DNA from 3 places in the Mesorhizobium sp. M7D.F.Ca.US.005.01.1.1 genome. Region 2 is predicted to be linked to each of the others. Evidence: riboswitches for the same ligand, from Rfam matches in the RefSeq annotation. Region 2 holds a riboswitch; each other region holds the start of a gene.
What was found. Region 2 has a riboswitch for thiamine pyrophosphate ahead of thiC (phosphomethylpyrimidine synthase ThiC). Riboswitches for the same ligand answer to the same signal wherever they lie in the genome.
Positions count from the first base shown of each region.

Region 1: another riboswitch for thiamine pyrophosphate. It lies ahead of thiB (thiamine ABC transporter substrate binding subunit); the one in region 2 lies ahead of thiC (phosphomethylpyrimidine synthase ThiC).
Region 3: another riboswitch for thiamine pyrophosphate. It lies ahead of EJ076_RS25360 (YkoF family thiamine/hydroxymethylpyrimidine-binding protein); the one in region 2 lies ahead of thiC (phosphomethylpyrimidine synthase ThiC).

Region 1 covers NZ_CP034453.1:7,108,367-7,113,644, forward strand. Annotated here, with positions in the region: gene EJ076_RS34625 (ATP-binding cassette domain-containing protein) at 1-644, opposite strand, end outside; gene thiP (thiamine/thiamine pyrophosphate ABC transporter permease) at 637-2,262, opposite strand; gene thiB (thiamine ABC transporter substrate binding subunit) at 2,271-3,269, opposite strand; TPP riboswitch at 3,313-3,427, opposite strand; gene EJ076_RS34640 (thiamine diphosphokinase) at 3,515-4,159, shown strand; gene EJ076_RS34645 (ABC-F family ATP-binding cassette domain-containing protein) at 4,161-5,278, shown strand, end outside.
Region 2 covers NZ_CP034453.1:489,752-495,029, reverse strand. Annotated here, with positions in the region: gene thiO (glycine oxidase ThiO) at 1-382, opposite strand, end outside; gene thiC (phosphomethylpyrimidine synthase ThiC) at 379-2,214, opposite strand; TPP riboswitch at 2,318-2,434, opposite strand; gene EJ076_RS02280 (hypothetical protein) at 2,752-3,015, opposite strand; gene EJ076_RS02275 (metallophosphoesterase) at 3,507-4,844, shown strand; gene EJ076_RS02270 (hypothetical protein) at 4,847-5,278, shown strand, end outside.
Region 3 covers NZ_CP034453.1:5,237,797-5,243,074, forward strand. Annotated here, with positions in the region: gene EJ076_RS25340 (hypothetical protein) at 1-447, shown strand, start outside; gene EJ076_RS25345 (ABC transporter substrate-binding protein) at 551-1,573, opposite strand; gene EJ076_RS25350 (ABC transporter ATP-binding protein) at 1,566-2,330, opposite strand; gene EJ076_RS25355 (ABC transporter permease) at 2,330-3,097, opposite strand; gene EJ076_RS25360 (YkoF family thiamine/hydroxymethylpyrimidine-binding protein) at 3,184-3,792, opposite strand; TPP riboswitch at 3,783-3,896, opposite strand; gene EJ076_RS25365 (LysR family transcriptional regulator) at 4,060-4,977, opposite strand; gene EJ076_RS25370 (SDR family NAD(P)-dependent oxidoreductase) at 5,123-5,278, shown strand, end outside.

The sequences.
Region 1 (5,278 bases), 550 kb from region 2:
ATACGGCGGGCGTCTTCGGGCTGATGGGTGACGAACAGCACCGTCATGCCCCGCTCGGCATGAACGGCGGCGACCAGATCGAGCATGTCGTCGCGCAAAGCGGGTCCGAGCGAGGCGAAGGGTTCGTCGAGCAGCAGCACCGGCCGGTCGCGCACCAGCACCCGGGCCAGTGCAACGCGCTGGCGTTCCCCCCCGGAGAGCTCGCGCGGCAGGCGTCGTTCCTTGCCGGCAAGACCGGTGCGAGCAAGCGCCTCGGCGATCGCGGCGCGGTCTGCCTCGGTCAGCCGCAAGGATGGCGATCGGCCGAGCCCGACATTCTGCTCGACGGAAAGATGCGCGAAGAGATTGTTCTCCTGGAACACCATCGACACGGACCGCACCGAGGCCGGTTCGGCGCTGACATCGACCCCACCGATCAGCACGCGGCCCGACTGCGGGGTCTCGAAGCCGGCGACCAGATTGAGCAGCGTCGACTTGCCCGAACCGCTCGGCCCCATGATGGCGTTGATCCTTGCCGTGGCGAAATCGACGTCGAAGACAAGCGGCGCTTCGCCATAGCTGCCATGACTACCATAACTGAACGACACCTTGTCCAGCCGCACCGGTGCGCCCTTTTCAAGCCCGCTGGCCACCCCCTCAGGCATCCCGGACCTTCTCCTTTCCCAGCCAGTGCGCCGCCACGATCAACGCGAGGCAGACGAGGCCGAGCAGCAATGCCAGGCCGGCGGCGTCCTCGGTGCGGTAGCTGCCCATCCGCGCCAGGAGAAGGTAGGGCAATGTCTGCACGGAATCACTGCCGAACAAGGCAATGACGCCGAGATCGCCGAGCGACAGCGCCATGGCGAAGGCGAAGGCCGTGGCGAGCGGCCGCCGCAGCGACGGCCAGTCGACCAGCATCAGCCGGTTCCAGCCAGCAATGCCGAGCTGTGCACAGAGCCGTTCGTGACGCTCGCTCGCCGCATCATAGGCGGGACGGATGGCGCGCAGGGCGAACGGCATCGCCATCACCGCATTGACGGTGACGACCATGATCGGGGCAATGGCGAAGACATCGCCGACATGGCGCAGCAACAGGAACCAGCCGGCGCCAACGACGATCGGCGGCACGACCAGGACAAAGCCGGCCCCAGTATCGGTGGCATGCTCGAGCATTGTCTTGCGGCCAGCCCGGCGGTTCAGCGCTAGGGCCCGCCGCGCCATGGTCAGTGCCAGCGACAGCGTCACCGAAAGCAGCGCCGACAGGAAGGCCAGCACCATGCTGGTCAGCGTCGCCTGCCGGACGGTGGCCTCACCGGCCAGCCGGCCGAGATCGGCGCCCAACCCGGCCGTCACCGTCGCCGCCATCGGCCCGACGACGAACAGCAACGCCAAGACGATGAGCATTGCGTTCAGCCAGGTCTCGGCCCCGTTGACTGAGAGATAGCGGCGTTGCGCGACCGGCAGGTTAGTATCGCCGACCACATTGGCGCCTAGCCGCGTCAGTGCCAGCACCACGATAAAGGTTAAGGCGATCTGCAGCAGCGTCAGCGTCACCGCGCGCGCGGGATCGAAATCGAAACGAAGCGCCTGGTAGATGCCGACCTCCAGCGTCGTCGCGGCCGGCCCGCCGCCCAGTATCAGCACGATCGTGAAGGATGTGATGCAGAGCATGAACACCAGCCCGGCGACTCCTGGCATGGCGGCACGCAGCGTCGGCCATTCGATCAGCCGGAACGCCGGCCGCGCCGACATGCCAAGCTGGCTCGCCAGCCGCCATTGGTCGGCTGGAATCGTTTGCAGCGCCTCGAGGAACAGCCGCGTCGCCAACGGCAGATTGAAGAAGACATGGGCGACGAGAATGCCGGACAGGCCATAGATCCCCGGCCAGCTTCCGCCGCCGATCACGGCGAGCACGCCGGCGAAATAGCCGGCGCGGCCATAAAGCGCCAGGATGCCGAGGGCCGCGACGATGGCCGGCAGCGCCAATGGTACGGCGAAGAGCTGCAGGATGAAGGCGCGGCCAAAGAAGCGTGGATGCCGCGACAGAGCGCGCGCCACGAACAGCGCCGGCACGACGGAAAGCAGCGTCGACAGCGCCGCTTGCCAGAGCGTGAAGCGAATGACGCGCAACAGATAGGGATCGAAGGCTGCCCAAGCGCCCGAGAAATCATGGGCGCCCTCGAAAAGCAGGCCAGCAAACGCGCCGCCGATCAGCAGCGCGATTGCGGCGAGCGCGACAATGCCGGCGCTGACGCGGGAATCCGTGGAATACGCCGGCGTCATCGCGCTGCCTACTTGCTCATCACCGCCAGCCACTCATCCACCCAGGCCTTGCGGTTGGCGGCGACCTCTTGCGGGCTGAACAGCAAGGTCTTGGTTGGCTTGACCAATTTGTCAAAGGCCGGGTTGAGCGGCTTGTCGGTCTTGCCTGCCGGGAACATCCAGTTGGTCTCGGGGATGGCATCCTGGAATTTCGGTCCGGTCATGAAGGCCATGAACTTTGCCGCCAGCGGATTCTTGGCCCCTGTCGTGGTGATGCCCGCCACCTCGATCTGCAGATACTCGCCCTCCTCGAAGGAGGCCGCCTGATAGCGCTCGGTGTTCTCGGCGACCATGTGGTAGGCCGGCGACGTCGTGTAGGACAACACCATCGGCGCCTCGCCCTTCGTGAACAGGCCATAGGCCTCGCTCCAGCCCGGCGTCACCGTCAGCACCTTCGGCTTGAGCTTGGCCCAGGCCTCCGGCGCCTTGTCGCCATAGACCGACTTGACCCACAGAAGCAGGCCGAGGCCGGGCGTCGAGGTGCGCGGATCCTGGATGACGATCTTGTCGTCGGCACTGCCTTCGACCAAGTCCTTCAGGCTCTTCGGCGGCGTCTTCAGCTTCTCGGTGTCGTAAACGACAGCGAAATAGCCGTAATCAAAGGGGACAAAAGTGTCGTCGCTCCAACCGCCCGGCACATTGACGTCGGTCACCGCGCCATGCGGTGCGAACAGGCCTGACGCCTTGGCATCGGCGGTAAGATTGGTGTCGAGGCCAAGCACGATATCGGCCTTGGTCGACGCGCCTTCGAGCTTGACGCGGTTGAGCAGCGCGACGCCATCGGCGACCGAGACGAATTCGACATCGCAGCCGCATTCGGCCTCGAATTCCTTCTTCACCACGGGACCCGGACCCCAGTCGGCGGTGAAACTCTCATAGGTGTAGACGGTGAGCTTGTCCTTGGCCAAGGCCGGTCCGGACAGGACCACGGTCATTGCTGAGACAAGAGAATATAAAAGCGTGCGCATCGGCGCCTCCTTCGTTCGAATTGAAAGGAATTGAGGCGTCGGACTGTCCGAAACGTCTAATCCCTCCGCCGGTACAAACCGGATCAGGTTCAGCGGGTTGGCGAGATTGCCTCTCAGCCGGTCCGCGAAGATCGCGTCCGGCACCCCGTTAGAGCGTTTCGACACATAGGCCGGGCCGATCCCCCACGCAAGTGGGAGTTTGCCGCCTTCCGTTTCCCGTGCCGGGCTGGTAAGGGCCACACGATATGAGCACATTCACCATCCTGCTTGGCGGCGATCTCATCCGCACGCCACGGCTCGACCGCCAGGTCGAAGGCTCCCGCGTCATCGCCGCCGACGCCGGCATCGGCCATGCGCGGCTGCTGGGTCTCGTGCCGGAGCTGTGGGTGGGTGATTTCGATTCGGTGCCTGCCAACCTGCCTGACGATCTCGCTGCCGTGCCGCGCCGGACCTTCCCGACGGAAAAAGACCAGACCGATGGTGAGCTGGCCATCGCCGCCGCACTCGAGCGCGGCGCGACCAGACTGGTGCTCGCCGGCGCCTTCGGCGGCAAGCGCGCCGACCACGCTTTCCTGCATCTGGCGCTTGCCCTGCGGCTGGCCGAGGCCGGGACGGATGTGCTTCTGACCAGCGGCGCCCAGGAAGGCGTCCCCCTGCTGCACGGAACCGCTGGCTTCGACTATGCCGACGGCACGCTGTTTTCGGTGCTCGGCTTTTCCGAGCTTGCCGGCCTGACCGTCACCGGCGCCAAATGGCCGCTCGATCACGTCAAGGTGGCCTTCGGTTCGTCGCTGACCATTTCCAACGAGGTCAAGGGCCGCCTCGAAATCGCGCTGGACCATGGCCGCGCGATGCTGCTCGCTCATCCCTACCCCTTACCTGAAAGCTGACATGGCCCCGCCCCTTCTCAACCTCGACGGGATAAAGCTGACCTTCGGCGGCACGCCGCTGCTCGATGGTGCCGCCTTGACGGCTTCGGCCGGCGACAAGATCGCACTGGTCGGCCGCAACGGGTCGGGCAAGTCGACGCTGCTGAAGATCGCCGCCGGCCTGATCGAGCCGCAGGACGGCGAGGTGTTCCGCCAGCCTTCGGCGACCGTACGCTATCTGCCCCAGATGCCCGACATGGAGGGTTTTGCCAGTGTCCGCGCCTATGTCGAGGCCGGACTTGGCCCCGCCGACGATCCCTACCGCGCCAGCTATCTGATGGAGCATCTCGGTCTGTCGGGCGAAGAGCGTCCGAACGATCTTTCGGGCGGCGAAGCAAGGCGCGCCGCCCTTGCCCGCGTCATGGCGCCGGAGCCGGACATCCTGCTGCTCGATGAGCCGACCAATCATCTCGATCTGTCGGTGATCGAATGGCTGGAAGAGGAGCTCATCCGCACCTCCTCGGCACTGATCGTCATCTCGCACGACCGCCGCTTTCTCGAGCGCGTGTCGCGCGCCACCGTCTGGCTCGATCGCGGCCAGACCCGCAGGCTGGACAAGGGTTTTGGCCATTTCGAGGAATGGCGCGACCTCGTGCTGGAAGAAGAAGAGCGCGAGCAGCACAAGCTCGGCCGCCAGATCGTGCGTGAGGAGCACTGGCTGCGCTACGGGGTGACGGCGCGGCGCAAGCGCAACATGCGCCGGCTCGGCGAACTGCAGACCATGCGCCAGCGTTTTCGCGGCCATCGCGGCGCCGAAGGGTCGGCCACCATGGTGGCGAGCGACGCTACCGAATCCGGCAAGCTGGTGATCGAGGCCAAGAACATCGAGAAGAGCTTTGGCGATCTCACCGTGGTCAAGGGGTTTTCAACCCGCATCCAGCGCGGCGACCGCGTCGGCCTGGTCGGGCCGAACGGCGCCGGCAAGACGACGCTGTTGAAGATGCTGACCGGCGAGATGAAGCCTGACGCCGGCTCGATACGGCTCGGCACCAATCTGGAGATCGCCACGCTCGACCAGAAGCGCGAGGCGGTCGACCCGCAAGAGACGCTGGCGCAGTATCTCACCGACGGTCGCGGCGA
Region 2 (5,278 bases):
CACGCCGGAAGCGGCCGGCGAGGTCGGGTTCCAGGAGCGCAATTTCGTTTTCATCGACGCGCCGATGCCCTGACGTGCGACTGGCGAACCGGTCAAGCTCACCGGCATCACGCGGCGCGGCCACGACCAATGTCCCGGCCCGTGTCACCTGACCCGACAGCACCGCATCCCACCAGTCGGCAGCATCGCGTCCGAGATCCAGCACCGGCTGCTCCGCGCTTTCGCGCTCGCACCATGGCGCCAGCATGCCGCCGGCGAACCACGACGCGTTGCCACCAAGGCCATGCCGCATCTCGGCGACGGTGACCGTCGCGCCGCGGGCGGCGAGTTCGAAAGCGACGGTGAGGCCGGCAACGCCGGCCCCTTTGACGAGCACCCTCATGATGGTTTGGGAGCCTCTGGCACGACCGGTACGCCAGTCTCGTCCGCCTGCATGTAGAGATCGCCGCCCTCCCGGTATTTTGCCGCCATTGCCGCCATGCCTTCCTTCTGGGCCTCGGCACGGATGTCGTGGGAAATGCGCATGGAGCAGAATTTCGGCCCGCACATCGAACAAAAATGTGCCAGCTTGTGCGCCTCCTTGGGCAAGGTCTGGTCGTGGAAGGACCGTGCGGTTTCGGGGTCGAGCGACAGGTTGAACTGGTCCTCCCAGCGGAACTCGAAGCGCGCGCGCGAAAGGGCATCATCCCTGGTTTTCGCTGCCGGATGGCCCTTCGCCAGATCGGCTGCATGGGCGGCTATCTTGTAGGTGATCACGCCAATCTTGACGTCGTTGCGGTCGGGAAGGCCGAGATGCTCTTTCGGCGTGACGTAGCAAAGCATTGCGGTGCCGAACCAGCCTATCATGGCGGCACCTATCCCTGAGGTGATGTGGTCATAGCCCGGCGCGATGTCGGTCGTCAGCGGCCCCAACGTGTAGAACGGCGCCTCACCGCACACTGCGAGCTGCTTGTCCATGTTCTGCTTGATCTTGTGCATGGGGACATGGCCCGGGCCTTCGATCATCACCTGGCAGTCCTTTGCCCAGGCAATCTTGGTGAGTTCTCCAAGTGTTTCCAGTTCGGCGAATTGCGCCGCGTCGTTCGCATCGGCGATTGAACCGGGACGAAGGCCGTCGCCGAGCGAGAAGGAGACGTCATAGGCTCTGGCGATGTCGCAGATCTCCTCGAAATGCTCGTAGAGGAAGCTCTCCCGGTGATGGTGCAGGCACCATTTGGCCATGATCGAGCCGCCGCGCGAGACGATGCCCGTGACCCGGTCGACGGTCAGCGGGATGTAGTGCAGCCGCACGCCGGCGTGGATGGTGAAATAGTCGACGCCTTGCTCGGCCTGCTCGATCAGCGTGTCGCGGTAGACCTCCCAGTTCAGATCCTCGGCGATGCCGTTGACCTTTTCCAGCGCCTGATAGAGCGGCACCGTACCGATCGGCACCGGCGCATTGCGCACGATCCAGTCGCGGATGTTGTGGATGTTGCGGCCGGTCGACAGGTCCATCACCGTGTCCGCGCCCCAGCGGATAGCCCAGACCATTTTTTCGACCTCTTCGGCCATCGACGATGTGACAGCCGAGTTACCGATGTTGGCGTTGATCTTGACCAGAAAATTGCGACCGATGATCATCGGCTCGCTCTCGGGATGATTGATGTTGGCGGGAATGATTGCGCGCCCGCGCGCCACCTCGTCGCGCACGAATTCGGGTGTGACGAAATCTGGGATCGCCGCGCCGAAGGCTTCGCCGTCGCGTTGCAGCTTGCCGCGCATCACCTCGCGGCCGAGATTCTCGCGGATGGCTACGAACTCCATTTCTGGCGTGATGATGCCGGCGCGCGCATAGGCAAGTTGGGTCACCGCCTTGCCCTGCTTGGCCTTGAGCGGCCGATTGCGTATCGGAAATTCCGGTGTCAGGCGCTCGCCGGTGGCGAATCCATTGTCTTCCGGCCGGACGTGGCGGCCGTCATAGGCTTCGACATCGCCACGCGCCGTGACCCATTCGTGGCGAAGCCGGGCAAGGCCTTTTTCGATGCTGGTTTCGACTGATGGATCGGTGTAGGGGCCGGACGGATCGTAGACGGTGACGGGCGGTTCGCCGGCCGTCGGATGGACGGAAATCTCGCGCATCGGCACCCTGATCTGCGGGTAGAGGACGCCGGGCTTGTGGATTTTCCGCGAGGCGGGCAGTGGTCCCGTCGATACGGCGGGGGTGAGGGCATTCATCGTGAGGCTCCTTTGCTCATGCATTGGAGACCCAGTTCTGTGCCGGAAGGATGAAAAGACGCTTCTGTAGACCTGCTGCAACAGGACCTCGGGCGTAAACTCCCGCAAAGCGCTTGCACCGTCCCTACGCCAGTATGAACTGGATCAGGTTCAACGGGTCACTGCGCCGCGAAAGCCAGCAGTATCTCAGCCCCTTGCCGGGACTCCCCTGGTGAATGCCTTAGGTTGAACGGGCTGACGCTATCTTGTCAAGCGCATTCGGGCGCCTTCGGCCGGTGGCGACGACCGGCGGCCAGCCGGGCGGAGAGCTCGCGCATGCATCGGGGACAAGTCACGCCCCGTAGACCGGGGCTGAATGGCCAAAGCCTCATTCGCTTCGTGAAGGATGGAGAAACTGTATTGGCCATGTGCGCGTATCGACCAAGTAGCTCAGGCGGTCACGGATGTGGTTATTCTGGTCGAAGGTGACGAACGGCCTTGGGGGTCACCTCCTTTAGGATTCAGAGGTTGGAAGACGGCTTCTCGCGATCACGGCCATCAGGAAATACCTGTCTTCGGCTCAACCTCGACATGGCGTCCGATCGACCGCAGATATACAGCTATCTCGTTCATGAGATGATCGCGTTCGCCGTAGATTTCAGCAATCCTACGCAGCTGTGGCTCGACGGCCCTCCGTTGCGCTGGCGTGAAATCAGCATCGCCAAAGACGTATCCCAAGTTGCCAATCGCGCAAATTTTGCAGCCGGCGTCCACAACTGCTTGTACGAATGCCGGAATGTCTTTTTCTTGCATGGTCTTCATGTCGAACCTCTCGTGAATGGCGTGCTTGCGCCCCAATCTGCCTTTTCAGCGTGTCCTCTGGGCGGCGCAAGCCCTGAGCGTGACTGTGCACGGGCAACCTCGACTATCCCATCTGCCACGCTCTTTAGAATCGGTGGGGTCTGGTGATCGCAGGCTGGGCCACTCAAAAGCCTGCAAGAAGAAAGTCATGGCGACCATTGCTCAAGATCGCAAGGGTGCGTGCAAGACCTTCCGTTGGCAGTCATGCACGCTCGCTCAGAGATAGTCCGGCCGCGGAAATTCTCCCTTATTCGTAAGAAAGCTCATTGAGCAACTGGGCATTGAGCAACTGGGTCTCACGTCACGGGTCTCGTGTGCTTCACAGCCGAAAAATAGCCGCCGTGGCAATTCTCGAAAAGTGCAGGCTACCTCGTTAAGGACACTGCGGATGATCGTTCGCGCTTGGCAAAAGCGAACGGATTAGTCTATGGCTCTCGGCAGGGGGGCGAGTTATGCGGCGGGTGCGAATCCTTCAAGTAGGCGATATTCACTATCCGGACTGGCATCCTTCCTCTAGCAACATCGATGCCAAGGATAGCAAGTTCGCTCCGAAAATAACGCAGAAGCTACGCGCGTCTTCGCTGCGTGCCGTCTTGACGAAACTTCGGCGGCTGACGACTTCGAAGCCCTTGGATTCGATCGCCTTCATGGGGGATTTCACGAGCCGTGGCGACAAGACCTTCATTGCTTCGGCATTCCAGCATTTCACGTTGCTCTGCCGCGCACAGGGACGCAGTTCAAAGGCGCTTCCGTTGATATTCGTACCGGGAAATCACGATGTGAACCGTGATGACGCGCGCGAACTTGGACCGACTGAGAAATTCAGCGAAATGGCGAGTTTAGCCGCCCGCTTGGGTTGGCAGACCGTTCCCGTGGACCAACCCGTGCACTTCAGACTTCCGACAGGATCCGCAGGCGCAAACTTCATCCTCGTCAACACAGCGATAGGCAGTTGGGAGCTTCAAAACCTTCCCGCGTTCCTTCGTGATCGTCTCGAGGCACTCAGTCCTTCTACAGAGCCTCTAGATCTCGGCTCGCCGGACATCTCGGGACATTCGCCCGCGACACCTCCCAGCGATCCAGACAAGGAGGCGTCCGACGACGAGTATTACGGTCAGATGGACACGCCATACATCTCGCGTGAGATGCTTGCAGGCCTACAGGAATTGCTCCAGCAGCCCGACATGCGTTACGGCATCATAATCGGCCATCACAATCTGCTGCCACAAAAGACTCCGCGCATTACGCCATACGCGGAGATGCTCAACAGCGGATTTGTCAGAACTCAGCTGCTGCAGGGCAACAAGCCTATCGTCTACCTGCATGGACACATACATGCTGATCCGGTCGAGATCGTCAACGATCCAAGGTTTCCGGACGGCAAATTGATCTGCATCTCAGCACCAGAGATACAGTCAGGTTTCAATGAGCTCGTCTTCTTCACGACCGATCAGGGAGAGCTCGTCGGCATCCGACTTATACCCTACCGCACCAATGTCGCCGACGGGACGGTCATGGAAGGCGAACATTGCTTTATTTCGACCATGTCCAACGGCAAGGCCTTTCTGAACAACGACACGTTTGACCTGCTGCGCCGACTGCGCGACCATGCCACCAGGCGCGGGAATGGGTTACTCTTCTGGGACGAGATCACTGAGATTGCTGCCTCCGCCGAGCTCGGGCTAGATCTGGAAGACTCTCTTCTGATGCTCCAAGCGGCGCGCTTCATCGAGATAGACGGCCTCACCAAGGCAAACTCGGCTTGGCGCATTAAGGTAAGGGACGAATAGCGATGGAGAATCCGTTCGGCCCCAACAGGATCGAGTACGAAAGCCGCCCGATACTGTGGTTCAGTCAGAAGTCGGCGTTGATTTCTGCCGCCGCCAAGCCGGTCTTCGTCGCAGGGACGAGAGGCAGCGGCAAGACCAGCATTCTTCGCTCGCTTTCCACAGTCCATATTCTTGAAGACAAAAGTCTCTCGGACCAAGTCGGCAAGCTCGCTTGGTATGGCGTCTTCTTCCAGCTCAATGAGACATTCTCGCCCCTAATCGACAACGCCGTTCTGAACCTCATTCCGGAGCGGATACGCTTCGACACGGCCGCCGTGATCCCGCGGCAATTCGTAATCTTCTCTCACTATCTGGAGCTGAAGATAGTCGAACGCCTGCTCGAGAGCATCGGCCAGCTCAGACGCGACGGCCACTTGAAATACCGGGCCTCCGAA
Region 3 (5,278 bases), 2.4 Mb from region 2:
TCCCTGCTGTCCTCGGCTCCGGACAGCAAAGCCGCCGAGGCGCTACGTGCACAATTGGATATGCTCAACCATGTCATGGCGCGGGAAACCGCTACCATCTGCAACAACTACCTCCGTGAAGGGCCGGGCGCGCTCAGCACGCCGGACCAGGATTTCCTGATCGACATGGACAAGGTCGGCGCCACCCTGTTTCGCGCCTTCGGCGCAGCGAAGAATGGCAGTCTGCCTGCCGCTGTTGCCAGCGACGGAGACTGGTCGCTGCTGGCCGACGCTTTCACCAATGCTGGCGGCACTCCCGCCGAGATAACTGCCATTGCCAATGTCAGCCGGGAATTCGAAGGTCTCTGTCCAGCCGTAGCAAAACTCTACGCAGCCGCCCTGTCGCTGCAGGGTGAACCCGGGCGACACATCAAAACTACTCTGCTCTATGAGATCGCCCGGAATTAGCTGGGACCTGCTGATCCGTGCGTCTGACATGGATCTGTCGCGCCCCGTAAACCTCTTTGACTGGCTGGCCATCTCCTCGAAGCTCGAGAATCCGATTGGCGCCTTACCCCAGAGCTGAATTGCTGAAATACTTTGCAAAATCCGGGCGTTGCGCCAGAACTTTGCCGTCGGCATCACGCAATATGCCGGAGGCGAAGAGATAGTCGCCGATCGCTTCCATCTTGGCCGGATCCATCGTCCCGATGGCGCCGCTTTGGCTGCGTAGATAATGACCGTCGATCAGCGCCTTCAGCGAAGCCTCGATCAGCGCGGGATTGGTCAATGCATCCTTGTTGGCAGCGATCAGCAGGGCTGCCGCATCTTCGGGGTGGTCGACAGCGAACTGGTAGCCGCGCCGCGTCGCCTGGACGAAAGCGGACGCAGGCTTGGGGTTTGCCTGGAGATAGGCTTCGCTCGAAGAGATCAGCGTCGTGTGCTCATCAGGCACGCCGTAATCGGCATAGACGAAGCTGCGCTGCTTGACGCCCTTGAGTTCGGCTTCGACACCCTCCCAGGTCGAAACTTCAAGCGTGAAATCGACCGAACCATTGGCCAGCGCCTCATAGGCCGAGGTGCCGAGCGTCACCGTCTCGAAATTGCCCTTGCCGCCATCATGGCGGATGATGGTCGATATCAATGCGTTTTCCCAGGCACTGCCGAAGCCGCCATAGGTCAGGCCGTCGAGGTTCCTCGGGCTTTTGATTTCGCTGCGTGCCTCATTGAACACCACGCGACCGGTTTCGGATTGCACCACCGCATAGACGCCCTTCAGGTCCGCCCCGGCGGTCTTCTGGGTGAACAGGCTGATGGTGCCGTTGATACCGAAATCGGCGACGCGGTTTGCGACCAGCGTGCCCGCACCGGTATCGCTGTAGGGCAAGATCTCGACCTCGAGTCCGGCCTCGCGATAAAAGCCCTTGTCGCGGGCGACGAACAGTCCGATGTGGTTGGTGTTGACCGTCCAGTCGAGGGCGACGGTGACCTTTTGTGCAGCCGATTGTGCTTGGGCTCGCCCCGATCCGGCAACGAGCGGAAGGCCGGTGGCAAGGGTCAGCAACAAGGCCTGCCGGCGCGTCAAGTCAGTCATGGTCGTGTCCTTTGGATGGGTTGGGGTTGAGGATGATGTCGAGGATTTCGGCCTCGAGCGCACTTGCCTTCGCGGCATCGCCGCCAAGGCTGCGCGGGCGCGGCAGCGGCACCTTGATTTCACGCACGATACGGGCCGGGCGCGCCGACAGCACATAGATGCGATCGGACAGAAACACGGCTTCGCGTACGTCGTGAGTGATCAGCAGCGCCGTCCAGCGGTGGTGCCGCCACATCTGTTCGAGCCAGCGCTGCATGGCGGTGCGGGTCAGTGCATCGAGCGCACCGAACGGCTCGTCGAGCAGCAGCATGTCACGCTCCTGCACCACCGTGCGCAAAAGCGCCGCGCGCTGGCGCATGCCGCCCGAGAGCTGCGCGGGAAAATGCCGCTCGAAGCCGGCAAGCCCGAACTCGGCAAACAGCGGCGCGACGCGCGCCCGCGCCGCCTTGCGCCTGATGCCCTGCACTTCGAGCCCGAGCGTCGCGTTGTCGAGGATGCGTCGCCAAGGCATCAGCGCGTCGCGTTGCGGCATGAAGGCGAAGTGCCTGCCGTGGTCATCGAGCGGCGCGCCGTCGAAGAACATCTCGCCCTCGCCATGCTCGGCGCCGGTCAGAAGCTGGAACAGCGTCGACTTGCCGGCGCCCGAGGGCCCGAGGATCGAGACGAATTCACCAGCGTCGACACTCAGCGAAATATCGGCCAGCACGTCGAGCCCGCCGAACGCTTTGCGCACATGCCGCAGCTCGAGCCGGCTCATCACCACGGCCTCTTCCCTGCGGTTTCCTTGCCGGCGCGCTCCCAGGGCATGGCCAGGCGCTGCAGCAGCACAGTCAACCCGAACAGGACAAGTGTCAGCGCGGCGCTGGCACCGACGGCGGCCAGCACCAGGTCGGGGCGAAAATTGTTCTTGGCGTTGAGCATGTAGATGCCCAACCCCTTCGCGGCGCCGGCATATTCGGCGAAGATGGCGCCGACCACCGCATAGGTGATGGAGATCCTCAGGCCAGCGAAGAAATAAGGCAGCGCCGAAGGCAGCCGCGCCAGCACGAAGATGCGCCAGCGCCCTGCCCCCATCGCGCGCAGCATTTGCCCGACCTCGGCCTCGGTCGCCTCATAGCCCTCGACCAATGCCACCAGCATCGGAAAGAAGGTGACCAGCGCCACCAGCATGATCTTGGGCGCCAGTCCGAAGCCGAACCACAGCACCACCAGCGGCGCAATCGCCACCAGCGGCAAGGTCTGGCTGACAATGAAGACGGGAAACAGCGCACGCCGCAGCGGCTGGAAGAAGTCGACCAGCATCGACAGCGCAAAGGCGGCGCTGAGCGAGCAGGCAAAGCCAAGCAGCGTGGCGCGGATGGTCGGAATGGCGTTGTCGACCAGCGCCTCGCGATTGAGCATCGCTTGCTCGAAGACACGCGACGGCGCCGGTAGTATCGTCGGCTTGATGCCGGAATAGCTGGCATAAAGCTCCCATGCCAGCAGGAGCAGCCCGACCGAGATAATGGCCGGTCCCGCCTTCATAAGAAGGCTCGCGATCGGGCGCGAAGCGACGGATGATGAGGCCACTGGAGATAACCTTTGACGGCCGCGCGGAGGCGGCGGCAGCTTCAGACAGCCGACGGGCTGTTGGCCGAGACCGTGACGTCGAGGGTTACGTGGCCGGCGCCTAGTCCGAAGCGGCAGAAAGCCTCGTCCAGCGCCGAAAAGATCGCGCCGGCATCACCGCGCAATTTCGTGCAGAAATGCTTGGAACGTTCATAGACGCCGGACTGCTTGAGAAAGTCGATGCAGCCGTAGATCTCGTCCATGTGGTCGTCGGTGCCCATCACATAGAGCGAGAACTGCGCTGCCGCCGGCTGGCCGGTGGCAGCTGCATTGTGCACCGCCGCGATGGCCGCATCCTTGCGCGGACCGAGTGGCCCGACAGGCCCGCCAAGTGCATCGGAGCGGCAGATCGGATCATCCGGCTCGCCAGGGCAGCCGCGCGAGATGGTGGCCGACAACACGCAATGTTTGCCGCTGCGCGCCGCCGCCACGAAGAGGTCGCGCATGGCTGGAAACAGCACTTCGGGCGGCCCGACCAGCAAGGTCGAGATGTCGTCGGTCTCGATCCTGAGCTTGTCACGCCAGGGATCGAGCGCGCCAAGCGCGCCAAGGATGACGCCGACGAAATCGTCGGCCATGGGATATAGGGAAATCTGTGCGCCTGAAAACATCGCCCGCCTCGCTCCGCTGGTATTACCCAGATCAGCTTCTAGGGTCTGTGGGCTTGCCGCCCCCGTCTCAGCCCCGACCGTACGGAGCACCCCTGTGGATGCGCGGGTTAAAGCACCATTCTAGCTGAAGTGAAAGCCGTTTTTTCAGCGCACTGCGCCAAAAGCATTGCGCCAGACATGGTGCTGCCTGAGCGGGATTATCGGGCACCCTCGCTGCCGCGAGCGGTTCTCTCCACAGTCGCGATGCAATCACCTTCGTGCACGCCGTCAACCACCTGACCGTGTTTGGCCGGCATGCGCATGCCGCAGGAAATCGACGAAGGCGCGCACGGCCGGCGGCGTATGACGCTGCTTCTGGTAGCAGAGGAACCAGCCGGGAAAAGTCGCGCACCACTCATCCAGCAGCGGGACCAGATTGCCAGCGTCGATCAGCGGACGCACCAGCTCTTCCGCCCAGAAGGCGATGCCGACGCCCTGCACCGCGGCGGCAACGGCCATGTCGCGGCTGGAGACGACCAGCGGACCATCGACCGCTACCGAGAACCATTGGCCACCCCTGGCGAATTCCCATGTGTAAAGGCCGGCGCTGCCCGGCCGGCGCCAGTTGATGCAGCGGTGCTGGAGCAGATCCGCGGGTGCTGACGGTGATCCGTGACGGGCGATGTAGTCCGGCGAGGCCACGGCGAGTTGGCGCTGCGCGCCGCCAAGCGGCACCGCAACCATATCGGCTTCGAGAAATTCGCCAAGCCTGGCGCTGACATCATAGCCGGCCTCGACACTATCGATGGCGGCATCGTCGATCGTAACATCGAGCACGATGTCCGGCCATGTTTCGTAAAAACGACCGAGCACCGGCTCCAGATAGGTGGCGGCAGCGACGCTGGGCATATGGACGCGCAAGATGCCGGCCGGCGTGTCACGCAAGGCGGCGGCATCGCCGACCGCCGCCTCCATCTCGGCCATGGCCGGCGCGAAGCGCGCGTGCAGGCGCGCGCCGGCTTCGGTCAGCGAGAGACTGCGGGTCGTGCGGTTGAGCAGGCGCAAGCCAAGCCGCGCTTCGAGCTGGCGGATCGTCTGGCTGAGCGTCGATGCCGAAATCCGGAGATCGTCCGCGGCACGAGCAAAATTGCCATGCGCGACGACAGTGGCAAAGGCCTTCAGCTCCGCATAGTCACGTCCGCGCATTATGCCATATTCTCCAATGAGTATGATGGAATTCTATCGCATTTTTCGTAGGGGGTCTGCTGCCTAGCTTGAGGACATGTCTCGAACGTCGCCGATCATCGGCATCGAGCTCATCTGAATCTCCCTCTGAGCAGGAGCGACGAACATGTGGAAACTCAACGGAAAAATCGCCTTGGTGACCGGCGCCTCCTCCGGCATCGGGATGGCAACAGCACTTGCGCTTGCAGCGCAAGGCGCGGTCGTTGCCATTGCGGCGCGGCGCCGGCAGCGGCTTGACGATCTGGCCAAGCGCATCCGCGAC